DNA from 3 places in the Rhodococcus sp. P4_E4 genome. Region 2 is predicted to be linked to each of the others. Evidence: riboswitches for the same ligand, from Rfam matches in the RefSeq annotation. Region 2 holds a riboswitch; each other region holds the start of a gene.
The links. Region 2 has a riboswitch for S-adenosylmethionine ahead of AC1DVN_RS26370 (LLM class flavin-dependent oxidoreductase). Riboswitches for the same ligand answer to the same signal wherever they lie in the genome.
Positions count from the first base shown of each region.

Region 1 (7,673 bases), on a different contig from region 2:
CGAGTCGGTAGGTGGCGAAGTCGTACTTCTCTTTACGCTCTTCCGTCACAGTCACATTGGACAGGAATGCATCAGCCTCGCCGGAATCGATGCGGACGAAGTTCTGTGCCCAGTCTGCGGTCTGCAGGTCGACCTTCAAACCGAGAACATCACCGATCAGGTAGGCGAAGTCGGTCTCGGAACCGATGAGAGTGGTGTCGTCGTCGGCGTAGAAGCGGAGCGGCGGAGCGGCACCGGCACTACCGGTGACGCGCAGCGTGCCACGATCGCGAATGTCCTGAGGTAGCTCGGCGGCAATGGAATCGACTTTGTCGGTGGTGATGCGGTTCTGATCGGCAGTGAGGTTGTAACCCGCAGCAGCGGTGACCTGGGCGCCGTCGGACTCCGCGTCCGCGCTGCTGCACGCAGCGCTGAGCAGTCCGACTGTGGCAAGAGCCGAGATCAGAAAAGTCGCGCGACGGGATGGGGAGAACATCAATATTTCCTTCCGGGAATGAGTCTGGGTCGCGTCAGAGGACGCGGGAGAGAAAAGCTTTGGTCCGTTCGTGGACCGGATTGTCGATCACCTGCGAAGGTGGGCCCTGTTCGACGATGACGCCGCCGTCCATGAAGACCGCAGTGTCCGCCACTTCCCGAGCAAATCCGACCTCGTGTGTGACGATCACCAAGGTGGCGCCGTCACGGGCCAACTGAGCGAGGACCTCGAGAACCTCGCCGACCAGTTCCGGGTCGAGCGCCGACGTCGGCTCGTCGAAGAGAATGACCGCCGGCCGCAGTGCCAGCGCTCGCGCTATCGCGACGCGCTGTTGCTGGCCACCGGAGAGTTGGCGGGGATACTCGTCCGCCTTGTCCCCCACTCCCACTCGCTCGAGCAGTGCGCGGGCCTCGCGGTACACCTCGTCACGATCACGCTTCTGGGCCGAGAGCGGCGCTTCCACCACGTTTTCCAGCGCGGTCAGGTGCGGAAACAGGTTGAAGTTCTGGAACACGAATCCGATGTGCGAACGCTGTTTCAGGATCTCGCGGTCACGCAGTTCGTGGAGCCGGTTTCCCTTGCGCCGGTACCCGATCAGTTCTCCGTCGATCCGCACGGTCCCGCGGTCGACCTTCTCGAGGTGATTGAGGGTGCGCAGCAAGGTGGACTTACCGGAACCAGACGGACCGAGAATGACGGTCACTTCGCCCTTGCGGACCAGGAGATCAACGCCGGCAAGTACTTCCAGCGTGCCGAACGACTTGTGAATTCCGCGCGCTTCGACGGCATACACCGTCTCTTCGGCCAGTTCTGCGGTCATCGGGTCGCACCTCTCGGAATATCGAGACGCGCATCTCGAATCTCTTCGAACTTCTTGCGCGCCTTCTGTACCGGAGTCAACGGAAGCGCACGGGCGGATCCTCGTGCATAGTGGCGCTCCACGTAGTACTGACCGATCGAGAGCAACGTCGTGAGGATGATGTACCAGATCGTGGCGACCATCAGCAGGGGCACGACTCGTCCGTTGCGGCCGAAGATGACCTGCACCTGGTAGAACAGTTCGGCGATTGCCATGGTGGAGACGATCGACGTTCCCTTGAAGAGTCCGATGACCTCGTTGGCGGCATTGGGGAGGATCGCTCGCATTGCCTGCGGGAGAACGATCTTGAAGAACTGGCGACTGCGCGGAATACCGAGCGAGTGAGCAGCTTCGATCTGGCCGTGATCCACCGAAATGATTCCGGAGCGGATGATCTCGGCCGAGTATGCAGCCTGGTGCAGCGCCAAACCGATGACCGCCGCGGTGAATCCGCCGATCACACCGCTGACCTGGAAGGTGAAGAACTCGGGCCCGAAAGGTATTCCGAGAGAAAGCGTCTGGTACAGGTATGTGATGTTGAACCAGAAGAGCAGCTGCACGATGAGTGGAATCGAGCGGAAGGCCCAGATGTAGGTCCAAGCGATCACCTGCAGGACCGGGTTTTTCGACAACCGACCGAGTGCCAGGAAAACACCGAGACCGAATCCGAGGATCGTCCCCCACAGCGTCAGTTTGATCGTCATCCACAGCGCGGCGAGCACTGATTTCGCGGTGAAGTATTGCGCGAAGGTCGGCCAGTCCCAGCCGGGGTTGACGACGAGTCCGTGGATGAACTGAGCAAGCAGTACCAGCACGACCGCACTGATCACCCAGCGCAGCGGGTGCCAGGTGCGAGCAACGACAAGCTCCGAGTCCGGAAGTTGCGGCTCGGACACCGACTTTTCGGGGCGGACATCGGTGGGCGCGCTCACGGCGCGCTACCTGACGGAGTGGACATGACGAATAGACCTTTCGGGGAATGGGAACGCAGCTGTGGTCTCGAGTTGGTGAGCTCGAGTTGCGAAGACGACGGTTCGGTCAGCGACAGTGACACGAAGCGGTGCGGCACAGATCGATGTGGCGGCGCCTGTGCGGAGCGTGCGAAGTGGAACCCATGTGATGCCTTCCATCGGTCCTGGCGGTAGCACCCGCTCCCGATCGCTCGGGGGGTTGCTGCGACGTCGACGAGCCAGGTCTCTCGGTCGCTCTGGATGGTGAGCAAAGACTAGACCCGAAATGTCTAGTCGTCAAATGTTGTATTTCCCTGCACTGCAAGGGAAATGAAAGATCAACCAGGTTGGAATCGCACTGATTTCAACGGTGTCAGAAGCCGCGTTCGACGTGTTCAATAGAGTGTTCGAACGAAGACCGGGACCGCCGTCTGGACCGACTTTCCCTCTGCCGTACCGTCTGCGGAGTGAGTGGACTCGACGCTTTCTTCATATTGCTGGCCGGCATCGGTGCGGGCGCGATCAACGCCGTGGTCGGCAGTGGAACGCTGATCACGTTCCCGACGCTGGTCGCCTTCGGCATGCCGCCCGTGACCGCGACCATGTCCAACGCGGTCGGGCTCGTCGCCGGCGGAGTTTCCGGCACCTGGGGCTACCGACGCGAGCTGTCCGGACAGTGGGATCGACTGAAGTGGCAGATTCCGGCGTCACTCGCCGGGGCACTACTCGGTTCCTGGTTGCTCATGCATCTACCCGAGAAACTGTTCGAAACCATCGTTCCGGTGCTGTTGGTCCTCGCCCTCGCGCTCGTCCTCCTCCAACCACGCATCCAGGCGTGGGCCAAGAAGCGTTCCACCGAAGAAACGACGCTGTCCACCAAGAGGCTGATGCTCCTGACCGCCGGCACCTTTGCGGTCGGCATCTACGGCGGATACTTCACTGCCGCGCAGGGCATCCTTCTCATCGGTGTGATGGGTGCCATCCTCCCTGAAACCCTCCAACGCATGAACGGCGCGAAGAACCTGCTCTCACTGCTCGTCAACATCGTTGCAGCGGGGATGTACATCACTCTGGCGTTCGATCAGATCAATTGGGCAGCAGCCGGTTTGATCGCTGTCGGCTCGCTCGGCGGTGGCGTCCTGGGCGCCCGCTACGGACGACGCCTGTCCCCCACTGCATTGCGCTACACGATTGTCGTCGTCGGCCTGATCGGGCTGTGGCGCCTTCTCGCTTGATCGCCCACATCGGGCGGCACCCGCACATACTGGAGTCATGACCAGTACAGAAGATCAGACCGGTTGGACCTACCTCATGGACATGGACGGGGTTCTCGTCCACGAGGAGCACTTGATACCTGGAGCGGACACGTTCCTGGCAGAGCTGGCGTCGAACGACATCCCGTACATGGTGCTCACCAACAACTCCATCCGAACCCCGCGTGACCTGCGAGCACGCTTGCTCAATTCGGGACTCGACATCCCGGAGAAGTCGATCTGGACGTCAGCGCTCGCTACCGCGACGTTCCTGGCCAACCAGCGGCCAGGCGGCAGCGCCTACGTGGTCGGCGAATCGGGCCTGACCACTGCCCTGCACGACATCGGTTACGTCCTGACGGACAGTGACCCCGACTACGTCGTACTCGGCGAGACGCGCACGTACTCGTTCGAGGCGATCACCACCGCGATTCGACTGGTCGAGCGTGGTTCGCGGTTCATCGCCACCAACCCCGACGCCACTGGGCCGTCGCGTGACGGCTCGCTGCCGGCCACCGGCTCGGTCGCGGCTCTCATCACCAAGGCAACCGGACGCGATCCCTACTACGTCGGCAAGCCCAACGCCTTGATGATGCGCTCTGCCCTGCGGTCCATCGGCGCCCATTCGGCCAACACGTTGATGATCGGCGACCGGATGGACACCGACATCGTCTGTGGCCTCGAAGCCGGACTGCAGACGATTCTGGTGATGACCGGGATCTCGACCCGCGCGTCGGTGGAGCTCTTCCCGTACCGACCCACAGTCGTTCTCGAGTCGGTCGCCGATCTTGTAGGAATGACAACCGATCCATTCCGTAGCACCGCAAACAATTGATTCAATTGCAAAACAAAACCGCGAGTCGGTAATTAACTGGTAAAAAACACTAGATTTGCCAGGATCCGACTCGTCCACTTTGTCCAGCTGGACAAACAAGCGGTTTCTTTCGAAGGAAGATTGCGTACTGATAGTTATTCGCAGGTCAGAGGCGAATACACCCCCGACAATAGGTGGATCGCAGTCCAAAAAGAAATTTGAGAAAAAGTAGTAACGAATCGTTTGCCGTGGCTGATACTCATGTCTGAACGACCCATTTCGGGTCCCAGACATGAAATGAGATTTTCATGAAGAAGCAGACCAAGGGCGCGATCGCTGCTGCGGCGGCCGGCGCCCTCCTCCTCGGCGGTGCGGGCTCGCTCGCTGTGTGGAGCGACTCGGCCGACGTCAGTGGCGGCGGACCCGTCACTTCCGGTGCACTCGACCTGAGCGCCTGCGCACCGGTCGGCGGCGGTTGGAACTCCCTCAATCCGACGAAGACCGCGATCACCAACATCTCGGCTTACCGCATCGTCACCACCGAGAGCATCGAATACACCTGCGACGTCACAGTGACCGCAGTGGGCGATCGTCTCGCGGCTGTTCTGACCGCTGATACGGCCGGCATCGTTCCAGGTGCCAACAGCGCCGAACTTGCCGCCGCTGTACAGCCGGTTACGACCATCAAGGACGCTGGTGGCAACCCGATTTCACAGATCACCAAGGTACAGAACGGCACGATCGTGCACGTCGGAGTCCGTCTGAACTTCACCGAGGTGGCCAACCAGGTCGCGCAGAATCAGTCGCTGAACTTGGCGGCGATGAAGCTGGTCGTCACTCAGACAGCGCTGACTCCGGCTCCGTAATTTCATGAGGAAAAAGGTCTGGGGAGCGATCGCAGTCGCGGTGGCTGCTGTAGCGGTGTTCGCATCGTCACAGCAGTCGCTCGCGCTGTGGTCCGATTCGGCGAGCGCGAGTGGTGGGACCGCAACCGCTGCAAGCGTCAACCTCACCGTTGGTACATCGGCCGGAACCAGTGCGGCGTACACCCTGGCGAATTTGACGACGGCCACGACGCCTGTGGTCCCGGGAAACACGGTGCAAGCTCCGCTCACCGTCAAGAATTCGGGGTCTGATCCTCTGCAGTGGCGAATGCAGTCGACGAGCGCACTTCCGGGATTCACGTTGACCACGTACGGAGTCGCCAACGAAGGCGCCTGCCCGGCCGGCGTCAACACCGCGGCTCCGGCAGTAACCCCAGTGACGTCCGGATCGATGAATGCATCGCTGCAGTACCCGGTTTCCCCCGCGTACATGCCGACTCCGCTCGCAGCCGGTGGCACCTACATCCTGTGTCTGCGGCTCACGGTGGGTGTTGGTGCGGTTTCCGGTCAGACGACCAACGCCACCTTCACGTTCCAGGCAGGGGCGGCATGACGAAACACTCGACCAAACGCGGTGAACGTACCGGCCCTCTGTGGTGGGTCACCTCTATCGTCAGTTGGACACTGCTGCTGGCGATTTCGGCAGTCATCGTCGCAACCATTGTCATCCCCTTCTTCGCGGGAGCGCAGCGCTTCACGATTCTGACCGGTTCGATGCGCCCGACGTACAACCCTGGATCACTGGTCGTCGTCAAACCTGTCGATCCGTCCGAACTGGGGATCGGTACACCTATTACGTACCAGCTGGAATCGGGTCAGCCGACCGTCGTCACGCACCGGATCATCGCCACAAGTGAAAACCAAAAGGGTGAACGAACTTTCATCACCCAGGGCGACGCGAACGGTGAACGCGACGAGAAAGAAGTACGGCCAGTACAGATCCGGGGAAAGGTCTGGTACAGCCTTCCGTATCTCGGCTACGTCAACACTTGGCTCACCGGAGAGCAGCGCACCGTGATCGTGGTGATAGTCGTGACGACACTACTGCTGTACGCGGCCTACATGATGATCAGCGGCATCCGTGACGGCCGGAAGGAGCGAGCTCGAGCCCGATTGGCGCCTGACCCTGCAGCTTCCAACCTCACCAACTCCGACCAGATCGAGAAAGGCCAGCACGATGCCCTCGCGCCCTGACCGTCCGGCCCACCGGATTCGTCACCTGTTGACCAGCACGCGTTTTCGCGCGCTGCTCGCGCTGGGGATGGTGCTTGGTGTCGGCGGTGTAACCACGCTCGCGGCCTGGACGTCTTCGGCGATGGCGACTTCGGGAAATATCACGACCGGGTCGATCAATCTGCAGTTGAATACCACAATCCAACCCACGCTGACCACGACACTGAACTTCAGCCAACTCGGCAAAACCGGGATGATTCCCGGCGACTCGAACTCCGCCATCGTCAAAGTCAACAACGTGGGGGCAGGCGTGAATCTTCCTCTGAAATACACGATTACTTCCACCAGCGGCGGCGCGCTGACGACCTACTTGCGGATGACTGTGTCGTTGAACGGAACTGTGGCCAACAAATGCACAGATGGCAGCAATGTGGTGTTGTCCTTACCGCTGACACTCACCACAAATCAGGCGGTCGGTGCACCCGACCGTTCGCTGGCTATCGGGGCAACCGACAATCTTTGTGTCTCGGTGACGCTTCCGACGAGTCCGACCCCACCGACGAGCAGCTCGTCGAGCATCGTCCTGAACTTCTCGGCAAAGGTGTGAGCGCCGTGTCACGACACACGAAGATGTCACCGAAAGCCTCGACGCCACGTCGGATTCACGAACTTCTGCTCACCCTCGGTGCCCTCGCCGGTCTGGCATCCATCGGATTGTTCATTGCCGGCTTCGCTTTCGGTATCACTCCGCTGATCTTCAAGAGCGGATCGATGTCTCCCACGATCGAGACCGGTGCTCTGGCATTCGCGCGCACCGTGCCTGCTTCGGAAGTTCAGGTCGGTGACATCGTCAGTGTCTACGACAACCAAGGCGTTCGAATCACCCATCGTGTCGAGACGGTCGAGCAGCAAGGCAACAATCTTGCAATTGCACAGCTGCGCGGCGACGCGAATCCCGTCACAGACCCAGATCCTTACGTCATCACCGAAGCGGATCGAGTTTTCTTCAGCATCAACCGCCTCGGCTACGTGGCCGTCTGGCTGTCCGGACCGAGTGGGCTTGTGCTTGGTGCGATTGCTGTCGGAGGACTGCTGTACATCGCATTTCGCCCACGGAAAAGACCGGATGAAGGGGAACCCAGGCTGGATCGTCAGGACGCGCACGGCGATTCCCACGCCTTCAAGGCAATCATCGCATTGACAACGGTCGGTCTCAGCGTGGCGGGCATTGCGAACATCGGCGGAACACAGGCCGCCTTCACGGG
Region 1 is NZ_JBFUJB010000015.1:23,285-30,957, reverse strand. Features, by position in the region: gene AC1DVN_RS16860 (ABC transporter substrate-binding protein) at 1-475, opposite strand, end outside; gene AC1DVN_RS16855 (amino acid ABC transporter ATP-binding protein) at 510-1,295, opposite strand; gene AC1DVN_RS16850 (amino acid ABC transporter permease) at 1,292-2,266, opposite strand; SAM riboswitch class I at 2,458-2,552, opposite strand; gene AC1DVN_RS16845 (sulfite exporter TauE/SafE family protein) at 2,752-3,519, shown strand; gene AC1DVN_RS16840 (HAD-IIA family hydrolase) at 3,557-4,372, shown strand; gene AC1DVN_RS16835 (alternate-type signal peptide domain-containing protein) at 4,660-5,217, shown strand; gene AC1DVN_RS16830 (hypothetical protein) at 5,222-5,788, shown strand; gene AC1DVN_RS16825 (signal peptidase I) at 5,785-6,429, shown strand; gene AC1DVN_RS16820 (SipW-dependent-type signal peptide-containing protein) at 6,413-7,015, shown strand; gene AC1DVN_RS16815 (signal peptidase I) at 7,021-7,673, shown strand, end outside.
Region 1: another riboswitch for S-adenosylmethionine. It lies ahead of AC1DVN_RS16850 (amino acid ABC transporter permease); the one in region 2 lies ahead of AC1DVN_RS26370 (LLM class flavin-dependent oxidoreductase).

Region 2 (7,673 bases):
GGAACATGCCGGCCAATCCCGATCGCGGTATCCCCGCACAGGTACGACGTGGCCGTGAAGAAATTGCTGCTGGAGTAGTCGAGCGCAGGGCGGCCGGAATTCAAGGGCCTGGCACGTTCACGCGTCACGTCACCACGGCGATCGCCGTGGACGTGACGTCGGAAACGACAGCCCGCGCGGATGCGGTGTGGACGTTCTACGTCGACACGACCACAACTCCCAAGCTCAGTGGCGTCGGGAGCTACGCCGACGAGTTCGAACTCGAAGATGGGCGGTGGCGACTGTCGCGACGAGTGATCTCGCGCGGCTGACGTTCAGTCTTCTTCGCCAGTGATCGCCTCACACCAGTCTTCGACCTGATCGATCCCCTCTTCCGTCCATTCCGGGCTCATGTCTTCCAGTGCATCGAAGACCACCTCGCAGGTCAGCATCTCCGGTGAACCCTCCGACCCCGCCGTCTCGGCGCCTTCAGCAGAAGCTGTGGCAACTGGGCCGGCGGCCAGCGCAACAGCCATCGCGCCTGTTCCGACCATCGCTTTCACACGCATCGGTTCTTCTCCTTCACTCTCGCTTCGGTCCTCGGGGTACCCGACTCGCCCCGCCCTACCCATCGCCGTCACTCATGTCCGACTTTCGGCGCCGACGGCATAGACTGAGCTCGTCGCCACCACGCTCTCGCAGCGTCGGGGGCGACAGATACACAGCTGGATCAGAATCGGAAGGCATCCCATTACAGAATCTCCCGCTCCGCACGACATCTACTTCGTACCCCCGGAGCAGGACAGCCCCAATCCCGTGGAACCGGCGTCGGCCGCGTCACGCGCACGGATGGGCGAGCTACCCGAGACCGTCCGATTCAAGAATCGTTTTGCCCTCGCGATCACGACCACCACGCCGCTCGAAGCGATGGTCGAAGATCTCCTCTTCATCCGCGACATCCTCGACGCCGCAGGAATCGAGTATCTACTCGTCCGCGGAAACGACGAGCGCCCCGTGATCGCGGTGAGCTGGACCGAGCGCAAAAACCTGCGGCAGGCACTTGTCGAGGGATGCGCCAACGCACCCTTCTATTCCAAAACCGTCGACGCGAAGAAGAGCCCAGCGCTCCTTGTCGCGGACGGTGCCCTGTCGAAAACCAACAAGTCACGGATCTTCCGCTTGTTCCGTCCGCGGGTTCACGTCGCAAGCGGCATGAACTACGGCGCGAACATCGGCGTTCAAATCGAATTGTGGTCGATTTCCGACGAAGAAATCGTCCTACCCGTCGAGAACTCACTGACACGACGAACCGTCCTCCCCGAAGAAGCTGTCCGAGGAACCGTCGAGCGATTCGGCCGGATCTGGCCGACTATCGAGAACATGTTCGCCGATCATGCCTCCGATATCAGCTTCGATATCGATCTGGTCTTTTCCTGGGTCGACGGCTCTTCCAAGGAGTTTCAGGCTCAGCGCGCCAAGCGCATGCAGAACTACATCGTCGGAGAGGGCGACGAATCAGAAGCGCGCTTCCGTCAGATCGACGAGCTCAAATACGCGCTTCGATCCATCCACATGTACGCGCCGTGGATCCGGCGGATCTTCGTCGCAACCGATTCCGATCGTCCGGACTGGCTTGCCGACGATCCGCGAGTCACGTTCATGCCCAGCGAAAAGTTCTTCGCCGATCCAAGTGTGTTGCCCACCCACAATTCTCAAGCTGTCGAGTGCCAGCTGCACCATATTCCGGGTCTGGCAGAGCATTTCCTCTACTCCAATGACGACATGTTCTTCGGTCGCCCCGTCGGCCCGGACATGTTCTTCTCCCCCGGTGGGATCAGCATGTTCATCGAGGCCGACACCAGAATCGGATTGGGACACAACGACAACGACCGCAGCGGGTTCGAGAATGCGGCTCGCGTCAACCGCCGTCTGCTACAGGACCGCTTCGGTCTGATGACCACCAGACATCTGGAGCACGCAGCGACGCCACTACGCAAGAGCGTGATGGCCGAGATGGAACGCGAGTTCGCCGAAGACTTCGCGGCCACTGCAGCAAGCACCTTCCGCGCGAGTTCCAATATCTCGGTGACCAATTCGCTGTACCACTACTACACGCTCATGAGTGGACGGTCGGTGGTGCAGAAGTCCGCCGCCGTCAAATACGTCGATACGACGGTCAAAGCCGGTTTGCGCGACATGGACTCACTGCTCGCCAAGCGCTCCATGGACTTCTTCTGCCTCAACGACGGCAGCGCTCCGGAGATCGATCTGGAACTTCGCACACGCAAGATCACGGAGTTCCTGGAGAGCTACTACCCCATCCCGGCGCCCTGGGAAGCCTAGACGAAACAAGGGCCCAGCCGATTTCGGCTGGGCCCTTGCTACTTCGGTCGATCAGCGTGCTGTCGCACGCTCCCGCTGCACCGGGATGGGCAGTCCGAGATTGTCACGCAACGTCGTTCCTTCGTAGTCACTGCGGAGAACACCTCGATCCTGCAGCAGCGGCACCACGTCGTCGACGAACTCGTCGAGGCCAGTCGGCACGAGGTGCGACCCGAGGATGAATCCGTCCGAACCGTCGTTGCTGACAAACGAATCTATTTTCTCGGCAACCTGCTGCGGTGTACCGACGATCGGTCCACGCTCGAACTGATCGATCACCACTTCGCGCAGATTCAACTTCTTGCTCTCGGCTACCGCGCGCAGTTTTGCGACGGTCGCGAAACGATCTTGGTGAATGAAGGCGCGGCCCTGGATGATCGGCGGAGCCTCGGGATCCGGAGCGATGTCGGGTAGTGGTCCTTCGGGGTCGTACTTCGACAGATCGAGATTCCAGATCTGTTCGAGCAGAACCAAAGCGGTCTGGCCGGTGACCTGCTGGTCGCGAATCTCTCGGTATTTCTCGATCGCATCTGCCTCCGAGGTGCCGAGAACAAAACTCGCCGACGGCAGGATCTTGATGTCGCCCGGGTCACGTCCGGCCGCGACGGCACGTGCTTTGATATCGCGATAGAAATCGGCCGCCTCGGGCAACTGACCGTACGGTGAGAAGATCGCGTCGGCATTGCCGGCAGCAAAATCGCGCCCCTGCGGCGACACCCCGGCCTGCAGAATAACCGGGCGCCCTTGCGGGCTACGCGGCACTGTGAATCGGCCGTTCACGTCGAAATGCGATCCATGAAAAGCGAATTCACCGGCATCCGGTCTCGCGAGAAAGCGCCCTGATGCCTTGTCGGCCACGATGTCGTCGCTTCGCCACGAATCCCACAGTTCACGCACCAGCGCTACGGTCTCCTCCGCACGCTCGTATCGTTGCGCGCGGTCGAGGTATCCGCCGCGGCGAAAGTTCTGGCCGGTGAATGCGTCGAACGAGGTGACGACGTTCCAGGCGGCACGCCCTCCGGACAACTGATCGAGCGTCGCGAATTGGCGGGCCAGTTCGTAAGGCTCGTTGAACGTGGCGTTGATGGTGCCGGCCAATCCGAGGTGTTCGGTTACTGCCGCCAACGACGCAAGGACCGTGAAGGTGTCTGGCCTACCGATGATGTCTTGGTCGAAAATCTGTCCCGCACGCTCACGAAGGGCGAGGCCTTCGGCGAGGAAGAAGAAGTCGAACTTCCCACGCTCGGCGGTTCGAGCGGTGTGCTCGAAAGAATCGAACTCTATCTGGCTGCCCGCCTGCGGATCCCACCATGCAGTGTGATGGTTGACGCCGCCGAGGTAGGCACCCAGGATGACCTGCTTACGCTTCTGAGAACTCATGAAAATCTATTCCTCGTCTGTCAGGCGGCCGGAGTGCCGGCGGCGTAGCGGTTGGGAACGTCGATGGGTAGACCAAGGAGTCCGCGAAGATTCGTCTGCGGATATTCGGTGCGGAATACGTTGCGTCGCTGCAATTCAGGCACCAGCTCACCGGCGATGGCGTCGAGGTCGTCCACGAGGACGCCCGGCCGCAACCGGAAGCCGTCGATTCCCAACTGCTGCCACCGGAGCAGGAGATCCGCCAACTCCGCAGCAGAGCCGGTGAAGGTCAGCGCGTCCGAACGGTATTCGGTGCCGGCCTGCGCGTCGAGACGAGCGAGCCGTTCCTTTCCGGTTTCTTCCGGCGTATCGAAGAAGACGACGATGTCGGTGAAGACCCGAAGAGGTTCGCCGGTGCGCTGCACGTGTTCTTCGGCTGCTCGCACGTCACCCAGGATTGCCGTGACCTGCTCGTCGTCGAACGGCGTCACGAACACCAGATCGGCCGTCCGCGCCGCCAGCTCGTACGCGACCCGCTGATGTGCCAACGCGGTAACGACGGGATGCCCCTGCGGCGGGCGCGGAGTCACCGACGGTCCACGGACCGAGAGGTACTTTCCCTCGAAGTCGATGTAGTGCAACTTGTCTCGGTCGATGAACCGGCGCTGCTCCACGTCGCGGATCTCGGCGCCGTCCTCCCAGCTGTCCCAGAGTCGCCGGATTACGTCAGCCGCCTCCGCAGCTTCGTCGAACAGGTCGCGCACGAAGTCCGGGAGGACGCCTGAAACGATCGACTGACGGTCGGCATCGGTGAGCGCGGGGATGTCGCGACGCCCGAACTGTGCTGCCTCGGATTCCGACGCCGAAACCTTCACCTGCCATCCGGCGCGACCGCGCGAGGTGTAATCAAGCGTGGCAACGGCTTTGGACACGTGGAACGGCTCGGTGTGAATGGTGGTGATGGTCGGGATCAAGCCGATGTTGCTCGTGATCGGTGCCAGTCGGGCGGCCACGAGATGTGCGTCGAGCCGAGCACGCACCCGATCAACCGCGTCGTCGACGGGCTCGAGTGGGTTGGCCGGCACCGAGAGACTGTCCTCGATGGTGACGAAATCGAGCAGACCACGCTCGGCGGTCGTCACCACGTCAGTCCAATACGACGCGCTGAACAGCTCACTCGGGCGCGAGTGCGGCTCTCGCCAGGCCGCTGGGTGCCAACCGGCACCGTCCAGCGCTACGGCGAGATGCAACGGAGCAAGATGAGAAGAGGGGGTGGAGGTCATCGGCGCATACTCCTGTTCGAGAACTACTCGGGAGCGCACAGTGCCGACCGCAGAAACCGTCAGCACCCGACTGACGGTTCTCGTGGCGACTGCCGCTTGCGACACGCACCGCGCGTATCGCCAGGTGTGATTCCGGGGCACCCCATCGGCATGAAGGGTTGCCGTCCAGCTAGCCGGTCCTTGTTGCTGGAGCTCTGCACCTACCTCGACGGTAGTGAGTACGCGACCGCCCGGCAATCGCCCAGAACTGCGCGGGGGTGCCGGAAACCGCCTGCCACCTCAGATGATCGAGCGTGCCGCCTTTTCGCTCTCGAGGATTCGAATGCCGGCAGCACTGAGCCTCCGGGCACCCTCAGCCGCGTCGACAGGCTCACCGACCGTCACGTGCGCGCCGAGTGGAACGACCGAATGAACAATTGTCTCGTCGTAGACGTGCACCAGGTTGCACCCCTGAGCCCCGTCACGACCACGCTGACCACCGACTTCCACGTTCAAGTCCTGGGTGTAACACGTCGACGACGCCACGGACACCGGAATGCCGGCGAACGTCGCCGTCGTCGAATAGTGCAGGTGCCCGGCAAGAATCGCCCGGACGTCGCTGCCACGCAAGACGTTTGCCAACCGGGACTGATCGCGCAACTCCACCAGAACCGCGAGATCCTGAATGCACGGAACCGGCGGATGATGCAGCGCCAGAATTGTTCCGTCGGGCGCGGGCGCCGCCAATTCTGAGCGTAGCCAATCCAATTGACGATCCGAGATCTCACCGTAGTGGTGACCGGGAACCGACGAATCCAGGGTGATCACCCGCAGTCCGTCAAGGTCGTAGACGTTGTCGACGGGATGATCGGTGGCGTCCTCGCCCAACAGCAGAGACCTGAAAGTAGAGCGGTCGTCGTGGTTGCCCATCGCCCAGATGACCTGCGCATCGATCTCGGCCGCCACGGGTTCCACGATGGCTTTCAATTCCGCGTATGCGTCGGGGTGTCCCTGGTCGGTCAGGTCGCCGGTGAATATCAGTGCATCCGGGCGTGCGCCCGAGGCCACGATCCCGCTGAGCACTTCCCGCAATCTCGTCGACGCATCCACGGCGTCGTACAACTCCCCCTGAGCCACCAGATGCGTGTCACTGAGGTGCACCAGGAAATGCTTCGGACGCGGGTACTCGGCATTCCGAACGCTCATCGGTCTCTCGCTTCCGCTTGCCGACGCTTAGGCGCCGGTGCGGCACCTACTGATCGTCGAGACTAGTCAACCGACCAACAGTGACTGATCGGGGCACGCCCGACGAACACGAAGCGAACTCCCGCGGCGACCCTCGGGATCGAGTAGTTGAAGCTGCGAGTAGTGTGTGGACAGTGTTGTTCCTGACCAGTCGGCGTTACGTCGACCTTCGCCTGCAGGCGAGCGCAATGTGTACGCGCTCGCTCTGACCTGACGCGTACCAGGAAACATTTCTTCGAATCTGCCCGGCCTCTGGTGCCGCGCTGCGTTTCGCTCCCTTGATTTTCGAAAGGCATAGTCATGCCCAGCTCCACCTCCACCGGCGTGCCGGAAAAGTCCACGTCCCGTTTTCCGTCCTGGGCGACGGCATTCGGACCGCAGATCGTCGCCGGTCTCGTACTCGGTGTCATCATCGGTCTCGTCGCCCGGGCAATGCCTGATGCAGCCGACGGCAACGTCAACTGGTTGGTCGGCACCGTACAGACCATCGGTTCGAGTTACGTCAAGCTGCTCACCGTTGCGGTGATCCCGCTGGTGTTCACCGCCATTGTCAGCTCCATCGCCAACCTGCGCCAGGTCGCCAATGCAGCTCGCCTGGCCGTGCAGACCTTGCTCTGGTTCGCGATCACCGCTTTCATTGCTGTGATCATCGGCATCGTCGTCGGCCTGATCACCGATCCCGGTTCACGGACCGACGTCGCCGCCGAAGCAGCGAAGGAACCCAAGAGCTCCGGCTCCTGGTGGGCGTTCATCACCGGACTGGTTCCGAACAACTTCCTGGGGTTGGGTGCAAAGACTTCCGTCGCCGAAGGCGTGGCGACTACATCGCTGAGCTTCAACGTCCTGCAGCTGCTCGTCATCGCCGGCGCAATCGGCATTGCTGCACTCAAGATCGGTCCCAAGGCTGCGCCGTTCCTCGAGTTCAACGCTTCGCTGCTCGCGATCGTCCAGAAGGTCCTGTGGTGGATCATCCGCCTCGCCCCGATCGGCACCGCCGCGCTGATCGCCAACGCTGTCGCCACCTACGGCTGGGATGCGATCGGCTCGCTGGGCGTCTTCACCGCAGCCATCTACATCGGTCTGGCCATTGTCTTCTTCGTGGTCTACCCCATCCTGATTGCCGCACACGGTCTCTCGGTTCGAAGCTTCTTCTCCGGTGTCTGGCCCGCAACTCAGCTCGGATTCGTCTCGCGCTCGTCGATCGGCACCCTGCCGCTGACCGAACGCGTCACCGAACGCAACCTCGGTGTTCCGCGTGAGTACGCCTCGTTCGCCGTTCCGCTCGGTGCCACCACGAAGATGGACGGTTGCGCCGCAATCTATCCCGCGATCGCGGCAATCTTCGTCGCCGGCTTCTACGACGTTCCGCTGACCTTCACCGATTACCTGCTGATCGTCGTCGTTTCGGTCATCGGCTCGGCAGCAACGGCCGGAACTACGGGTGCG
Region 2 is NZ_JBFUJB010000026.1:7,638-15,310, reverse strand. Features, by position in the region: gene AC1DVN_RS26390 (nuclear transport factor 2 family protein) at 1-311, shown strand, start outside; gene AC1DVN_RS26385 (hypothetical protein) at 315-548, opposite strand; gene AC1DVN_RS26380 (stealth family protein) at 829-2,322, shown strand; gene AC1DVN_RS26375 (NtaA/DmoA family FMN-dependent monooxygenase) at 2,374-3,741, opposite strand; gene AC1DVN_RS26370 (LLM class flavin-dependent oxidoreductase) at 3,762-5,108, opposite strand; SAM riboswitch class IV at 5,091-5,204, opposite strand; gene AC1DVN_RS26365 (phosphodiesterase) at 5,283-6,188, opposite strand; gene AC1DVN_RS26360 (dicarboxylate/amino acid:cation symporter) at 6,528-7,673, shown strand, end outside.

Region 3 (7,673 bases), on a different contig from region 2:
CCAGGTCCACCCAGTACGACGGCGTGAACAGATCTTCGGCGCGCGAATCCTCGCGTCGCCAGGAGTACGGATGAGCTCCGGTTCCCTCGAATTCGAGGCCGACCAGGAATGCTCCGGAACTACGCTCGGACATGTTCGGCCTTTCGTGTCGAATGATCCCGCCCGGGGATCGCGTCGAGAAGTGTGCGTGTGTACTCGTTTCGGGGATTGTCGAAAATCTCGGTGGTAGTGCCGATTTCGAGCAATCGCCCGGCCTGCATGACGCCGACGACGTCGCTGATCTGGCGAACAACCGCAAGATCGTGGGAGATGAAGAGATAGGTCAGGCCCAGTTCGCGCTGCAACTCGTCGAGTAGCGCCAGAATCTGCGCTTGCACCGAGACGTCGAGAGCGGACACAGGTTCGTCGAGAACGAGCAGGTCCGGCTTCAACGCAAGCGCACGAGCGATCGCCACCCGTTGACGCTGGCCGCCCGAGAGTTCGGCCGGTTTGCGGCTCAGGAACTGCTCGGGAAGTGCAACCTGATCGAGCAACTCTGCTGCACGACTCTGCTGCTGGCTGCGTCCACCAACCTTGAAGGCCCGCAGCGGCTCCGCAACGATGTCCTGGACGGACAATTTCGGGTCAAGTGATGCATAGGGGTTCTGGTACACGAGCTGGATCTTTCGGCGCAGCTCGCGCAGATCGCTGCCCTTGACCTTCGTGATGTCGTGTCCGTCGAAGGAGATGGTGCCGGCATCCGCCTGCTCCAACCGCACGGCGATGCGCGCCGTGGTCGACTTGCCGGAGCCAGACTCCCCCACCAACGACACCGTCTGACCACGCGGAACAGTCAGCGATACCTCGTTCACCGCGGTGATCGAACTCCCGCGTCCGACGTTGAAACGCTTGGTGATTCCGGTCAACGTCAGCAGCGGGCTCGTATCCTGACGGACCGGCCGATCGACCGGTCCCGAGGACAGGCTCGGAGCCGAGTCGAGCAGCTTCTTCGTGTACTCGTGTCGCGGGTTGTCCAGAATATCTGCGGTGCGGCCGGATTCGACGATCCTGCCGCCCTGCATCACCAGGATCCGGTCCGCGCGGTCTGCGGCCACACCCAGGTCGTGCGTGATCAGGAGCACGGCGGCACCGGATTCGGCGATTCGCTCGTCCAAGTGGTCGAGGATGCGTCGTTGAACCGTGACGTCCAGAGCGCTGGTCGGCTCGTCGGCGATGATGAGGGCGGGGTTCGCGACGAGCGCGATACCGATCAGAACGCGTTGCCGCATACCGCCGGAGAGCTCGTGCGGGTACTGGCGTGCTCGGATTTCCGGCCGGTCGATACCCGCGCGCTCGAGCACCTCGACGGCGTCCAACCGGGCTTTGCGACGGTCTGCGAGGCCGTGGATCCGGAGGACTTCTGCAACCTGGTCGCCGATCCTCGTCACCGGGTTGAGCGAGGTCGTCGGATCCTGCGGCACCAAACCGATACGCGCGCCGCGGATTCGCTGCCACGCACGGTCGGAATACGAGTCGATCTGTTCACCCTCGAACTCGACGGTCCCGCCGGTGACGTGGCCACTGCCGGCGAGCAGACCCAATATCGCGTGTGCCGTGGTCGACTTACCGGAACCCGATTCCCCGACCACCGCAACTACTTCGCCCCGACCGACGGAGAAGCTCACGCCGGATACCGCGGGTTCGGCGCCGTAGGCGATCTGTAAGTCGGTGACGGAAAGCAACTGGTCCTCAGTCGTGCTCATCGCCGGTTGTTCCTTTCGATCTCGTGGCCGATACGGTGTGCCGAGATGACCACGGCGACAATCGCGAGACCGGGAAGTGTTGTCATCCACCAGGCATTGGCGAGGAAATTGCGTCCCTCGGATACCAGCGATCCCCATTCCGGGGTAGGCGGAACGGCGCCGAATCCCAAGAAGCTCAGAGCCGACACGGCCAGTACTGCCTGCCCGAACTCGACAGCGGACAGCGCGACCACCGGCGCGTAGGAGTTGGGAAGCACGTGCCGACGCAGGACACCGAGCCACTGCACACCTGAACTGAACGCAGCCTCGACGTACTGAGCTCCGCGCACCCGCATCACTTCGGCACGCATCACTCGCGCGAAATTGGCGACCATACTGACGCCGACCGCGATGGCGACGTTGATGGTGCCGAAGCCGAGTGCGGTGACAAGGGCCAACGAGAGCAGCAGTGCCGGAATGGACAGCAGCACGTCGACGATGCGCATCAGCACGGCGTCGACGACGCCACCGACAAAGCCCGCGAGCAAACCGATTATCGATCCCGCCACCAATGCGATTCCGACCGCCACCAAGGTTGCGGTCAGGGACAGCGCGGCGCCGTGCACGAACCGTGTGTACAGGTCACGTCCGAGATTGTCGGTTCCGAACCAGTGAGCCAGGCTCGGGCCCTGCAGTTTGTCCGCCGGGACACCGGACAACGGATCGCCGCTGGCGAAAAATCCGGGTGCGACGGCAAAGCCGATGGCAAGCAACACGATCAACACCGGAATCACCAAGCCGGGCTTTCGGATCCAGCCGATGGCCGTGGACTTTCGGCGCGAAACAACAGGTGTCTTCGCCTCGACGCTCGGATCGAGGAGTAGGGGTTCGATCAATGTGTCAGACATGAGCCGGCTCCAGATCGGTCGAGCTTTCGGTATTCGACTTTTCGGTGTGACTCTTCTTCGTCTGGATGATCCGTGGATCTATCAAGGGGTAGAAGAGGTCGACCGCGAGGTTGACGAGCACGAACACGAGAGAGGCGAACACAACGACTCCCTGCACCACCGGGATGTCCTGCGCCATCACCGACGTCTGTGTCAGACGGCCGACGCCCGCGCGAGAGAACACCGTTTCCACAACCACCGAGCCGGCGAGCAGCGTGCCGACCAGCACACCGGCAATGGTGAATGCCGGAATGCTCGCCAGTCGCAACGCGTGACGGGTCTGCACGCGCCAACGGCTTGCGCCCTTGGCGTACGCAGTCTCCACATGCGGCGAACGTAGCGTCGACTGCAGGCTGGTCGTGAGCACCTGCGCGATCACCGCGCCGGTCGGGATCGCCAAGGTGATCGCCGGAAGAATCACCGTTGCGAATCCCTTGTCTCCGAATGCCGGGAAGATGTGCAGACGGAACGAGAAGAGTTGCAGAAGAATCAGGCCCACCCAGAAAGTAGGCACTGCCACACCCAGCGGCGGCAGCGAGAACAACAGGTTCGCGAGCCACCGCTTGCGGGTGTAGGTAGCGAAGAACGCGATCGCCACTCCGAACAACACGGCCAGAACCAAAGCGGTGGTTGCCAGCACCAGAGTGCTGGGCAGCGCCGAGAAGATGGCATCCGTCACCGGCTGACCGGTGGAGATCGATGTACCGAAATCGCCGCGAAGAGCATTTGTCAGCGACGTCCAGTACTGCACCCACACCGACTGGTCCAAGCCGTACCGCGCCCGAAGCTGATCGAGCGCAGCCTGATCCACTGCGACACCCTGACCGGACGAGTCGGCAGCCATGCTGACGGGATCACTCGGCAGGAGGAACAGAATCACGAACGAGATGGTGAAGGCGGCCCACAGGACCACTGCGGCCTGACCCAGTCGGGTGAGTACGTATCGAGTCATGATTACTTACCCGACAACCATGCGTCGTAGAACTGCAGGCGTGAAGAGGCTTCGAAGTTCAGGTCCTGCACACTCGATCCGGCACCGATGGCCTGTGAGAGCTCGATGGTGGGGATGGAGAGTCCACGGTCGAGGATCAATTCCTGTGCAGTGGATACCAGTTCGCCGCGTTGGCCGTTGTCCGTGGCTGCAAGCTGGTCTGTGAGAACCTTGTCGAGCTCCGGATCTGCGCCGCGACGGTTCAGGTTGCGGCCCTCTGTGCTGAACGATGCCCGCAGGATGTCGGCGTCCGCGCGAGTGCTGTTGTAATACAGCGAATCGTAATCACCCGATACTCCCTTCTCGGTCCATTCACCGTTCGAGACCAGGTTGAGCTGCAAGTCGACGCCGACCTTCTTGAGCTGCTGCTGTACGAGCTCGAGGATGGCCTGGTTACCCGAGAACACCGGACTGAAGGTGACGCTGAAAGTGAGCTTCTGCCCGTCCTTCTCGCGGATACCGTCGCTGCCGGTCTTCCAACCAGCCGCGTCGAGAAGCTTCGCCGACTTGTCGGCGTCGTACGTCACGACACTCGATTCGTCGCTGTAGAGCGGAGTGGTGTGAGCCAACGGGCTCGTGGCCGGGAAGAACGACGGATCCAGAACGGTGTCGACGAGTTCTTGGCGGTTGATCGCGGGAATGATGGCCTGGCGAACAGCCTGATCGGCGAGAACGCCGCGACTGACGTTTGGCTGGAAGAAGAAGCTCACACCCGGGTTCGGCCTTGTGAGGATTCGTCCGCCTGCGCCCTCGATCTGCGGCGCATCCTGCGGAAGCGCATCGCTGACCGCATCGAGCTGGCCGGAGGCCACGCTGCCTGCCCGCACACCGGATTCGGGGACCACCGTGAAGTCGACGCCGTCGAGGTAGGCCTCACCCTGATGCGCGACCGCGTCCGACGCCCAGTTGTATCCCGCACGCTTGGCGATCTTGACGCTCTTGTCCTGCTGCCAGTCGGTGTACACGAACGGTCCGGAGGCGATCACCGCTGCACCGGGGCAGCGCTGCTCGGATGCCAGCGCGGTGGTGGAATCGGCGAGGATTCCGAGCTGTGGCGTCGAAGTTGCCTGCAGGAACTGAACATTGGGTCCGGAGAAATTGATCTTCGCCGTGTGAGCATCTACGACGTCGGTACCGGTGTACGAGGACAGGTAACTCTTCGCCAACGACGCGTTCGGTCCGAGATTCTTGACCGAGTCGAAGGTCTTCTTCACCGAATCCGCCGTCACCGGGGTGCCGTCACTGAAGGTGGCGTCGTCGCGAAGGACGAACGTGAAGCTAGCGGCGTCGGGGCTGATCTCCCAGCTCTTGGCGAGCCACGGGGTGATCTCTCCGGAGTCGGGATTTTGATCGGTCAGCGAATCCACCACGGTCCGAGTGACATACACGGTCTGGTTACTGCCGGCCTGGGCCGGATCGGCACACGTCGGCGCCTGCGACAGACCGTAGCGAAGGGTTCCGCCGGACTGGGCGGGGCCTGCGTCGGCAGCACTGTCACTCCCGCTGCTGCAGCCGGCGAGGACGGTGCCGAGAACCGAGACAGCACCGATACCGGCGATTACGGTCGCGCGTTTGCGGGCACCGAATGAGGGCGAAGACACCAAGAACTCCTAAAGAGGCATGCCGAAGAGCGCACCCGTCGCCTGAGACGAGAAAGGCGATCGAGCACGAATCACTTGTGAGAGAAGAGAAAACAGACTTGTCGACGACTCGCCTGAGTGTGAATGACTGACCGAGGTCAGTTGGTACAGAAAGATCCCGCGGTGCGGCACAGGTCTACGTGACGACGCGACCAGGCGGTATCGAAACCGCCTTCGACTGCCTTCATTTCGTGTTCCTCCATCGGTCCTGGCGGTAGCACCCGCACCCGATCACTCGGGGGGTTGCTGCGACTTCAATGAGCCAGGTCTCTCGGTCGCTCTGGATGGTCGTTCGCAAGTGTACGAGGTTAAACCCGGGTGTTGTCAACCCGGTCGGTAGGAATTGCTGCTCGAGTCACATTTTCGAGGACCCGAAGTTGTTTCTCGAACGGGTGGATGCCCACCTCTTCGGGCGAGAGTGACGCGTCGTAAAGCGGTGTGTATCCACTGGACAGATACAGCGCGACGGCCTCGGGTTGCCGAGGACCCGTCGTGAGAAACACCCGGTTGTATCCACGAAGTTCGATCTCTCGTTCCAACTCGCGAACGACGGCCTTGCCGAGGCCGCGCTTCCGATAGTCGACCGATGTCCAGATTCTCTTCAGTTCGGCAGTGGTGGAATCGAATTGACGAAACGCACCACCGGCGATCGGCAGACCGTCGTGGGTGAGCACCAGAAGCGCACCCTGCGGATAGGCAAATTCTTCTGCCGGATACGTCGTGAGATCCTCGAGCATCGCTTCGCGAGTCCCGCCGTAACGCGAACTGTATTCGAGTGCCAACTCCGCGATCAGTGGAGCTGCCAAGGGATCGTCCTGCGATACCGAATAGACCTCTACCGCTCCGACACCCTCGAGCTGTCGAGTTCCGAGCTCCAGTGCCACAACACTTTCCTCCATGAATCTGGTCAACGCTCCCCCAGCCTGAAAACTTCCGGAGCGAGGGTGGTTCCGTCGACGAGGTCCGCCACAAGTTCACCCAAGGCCGGACCGAACTTGAACCCATGCCCCGAGAACCCCGCCGCCACCGTGACGGCTCCGACTCGGTCGATGACGAAGTTACTGTCCGGCGTGCTCGTGTACAGGCAGGTGAGCGACTCGACACGGGTGGAATCGACACCGGGCAACCACGACTCGGCGTACTCCACCAATCGCTGCTCTCCGTCGACACCAGGGGTGTAGTCACGGGTCTGCGGAGTCACCACCGGCCCGGTCGCGTGTTCGCCGATCTTGATCCCGTCCTCGGAACCAAGCCCGTAGATCCCCGCGGTCTCCAATTCTGCGCCGGTGTGGTGAACGAAACTCGGCCACTCGACTCCGGGATCGAGCGGTGCGAAGTGTGCCGGTTGTTCCTGTGTCGTGCGCAGTGTCGGCAGTACGATCTCGGAGCCGAGACCGCTGTCTTCGATCAGATCCGCAGTCCACGCACCGGCCGCGATCACTACCTGACGAGCTGCGAGCGTTCCACTGTCCGTCACCACGTCCACGCCGTAGGACGCCCGCGCGAGTGCCAACACCCGAACATCGTGACGGACCTCGGCGCCGGCAAACACCGCTCCCGCCTTCAGAGCGGTCACGGCGCGGTCCGCGTGCAACCGGCCTGCATCGGGATGATGGAGCACCGTGGTGTCGAATCGCAGCCCCGGCCAACGGGCGGACGCCTCGGCAGGGGTGAGGATCTCGCCCTTGATGCCCGCCTCGAGAAGTATCTTCGCCTTGGACTGCACTGCCTGCGGCAGGCCGTGATCAACGGCACCGGTGAGTTCCAGGAACCCGATGTCCGTCGTGGTCTCCAACTCCCGCCACAGCGGCAGCGCGTCGGCCGCCAACCCGGTGTACAGGTGATTGTCGTACGCCTGACGGTAGATGCGCGAAGTACCGTGCGACGCACCGTGCTTGTGCCCCGGCCCGAACTGTTCCAGCTGAACGACGCTACGTCCGCGCGCCGCGAGCCGCCAGGCGGTGGAGGACCCGACGAGTCCTCCACCGATGACGATCGCATCGAGAATCTCACTCATGGACGAGAGCTCACTTGGTCTTCGGAAGGCCGGGCGGGTTGATCAGGGACGTGTCGACGGCTTCATTCGTGATGTTCCAGCGCTCGAGGATCTGCTGGTACGTGCCGTTCTCGATCGTGTGGTTGATCGCGTCGTTGATTGCCTTGATCAACCCGTTGTCCTTCTTCACCAGAACCGCGATCTGGCCTTGCAGCGTGTCGCCTGCACCGGAGAACTCACCGACAACTTCGGTTTCACCCGACTGCTTGGCATGGAACTGCGACGACGGGTTCGGTCCGAAGTAGGCGTCGATCCGGCCGGACTGCAGCGGCAGGTAGTAGTCGGTGGTGTTCTGGTAGTAGGAGATGTCGGTGGGGG
Region 3 is NZ_JBFUJB010000015.1:31,108-38,780, reverse strand. Features, by position in the region: gene AC1DVN_RS16900 (LLM class flavin-dependent oxidoreductase) at 1-133, opposite strand, end outside; gene AC1DVN_RS16895 (dipeptide ABC transporter ATP-binding protein) at 120-1,742, opposite strand; gene AC1DVN_RS16890 (ABC transporter permease) at 1,739-2,629, opposite strand; gene AC1DVN_RS16885 (ABC transporter permease) at 2,622-3,620, opposite strand; gene AC1DVN_RS16880 (ABC transporter substrate-binding protein) at 3,623-5,260, opposite strand; gene AC1DVN_RS16875 (putative leader peptide) at 5,398-5,487, opposite strand; SAM riboswitch class I at 5,496-5,590, opposite strand; gene AC1DVN_RS16870 (GNAT family N-acetyltransferase) at 5,608-6,198, opposite strand; gene AC1DVN_RS16865 (FAD-dependent oxidoreductase) at 6,207-7,316, opposite strand; gene AC1DVN_RS16860 (ABC transporter substrate-binding protein) at 7,327-7,673, opposite strand, start outside.
Region 3: another riboswitch for S-adenosylmethionine. It lies ahead of AC1DVN_RS16875 (putative leader peptide); the one in region 2 lies ahead of AC1DVN_RS26370 (LLM class flavin-dependent oxidoreductase).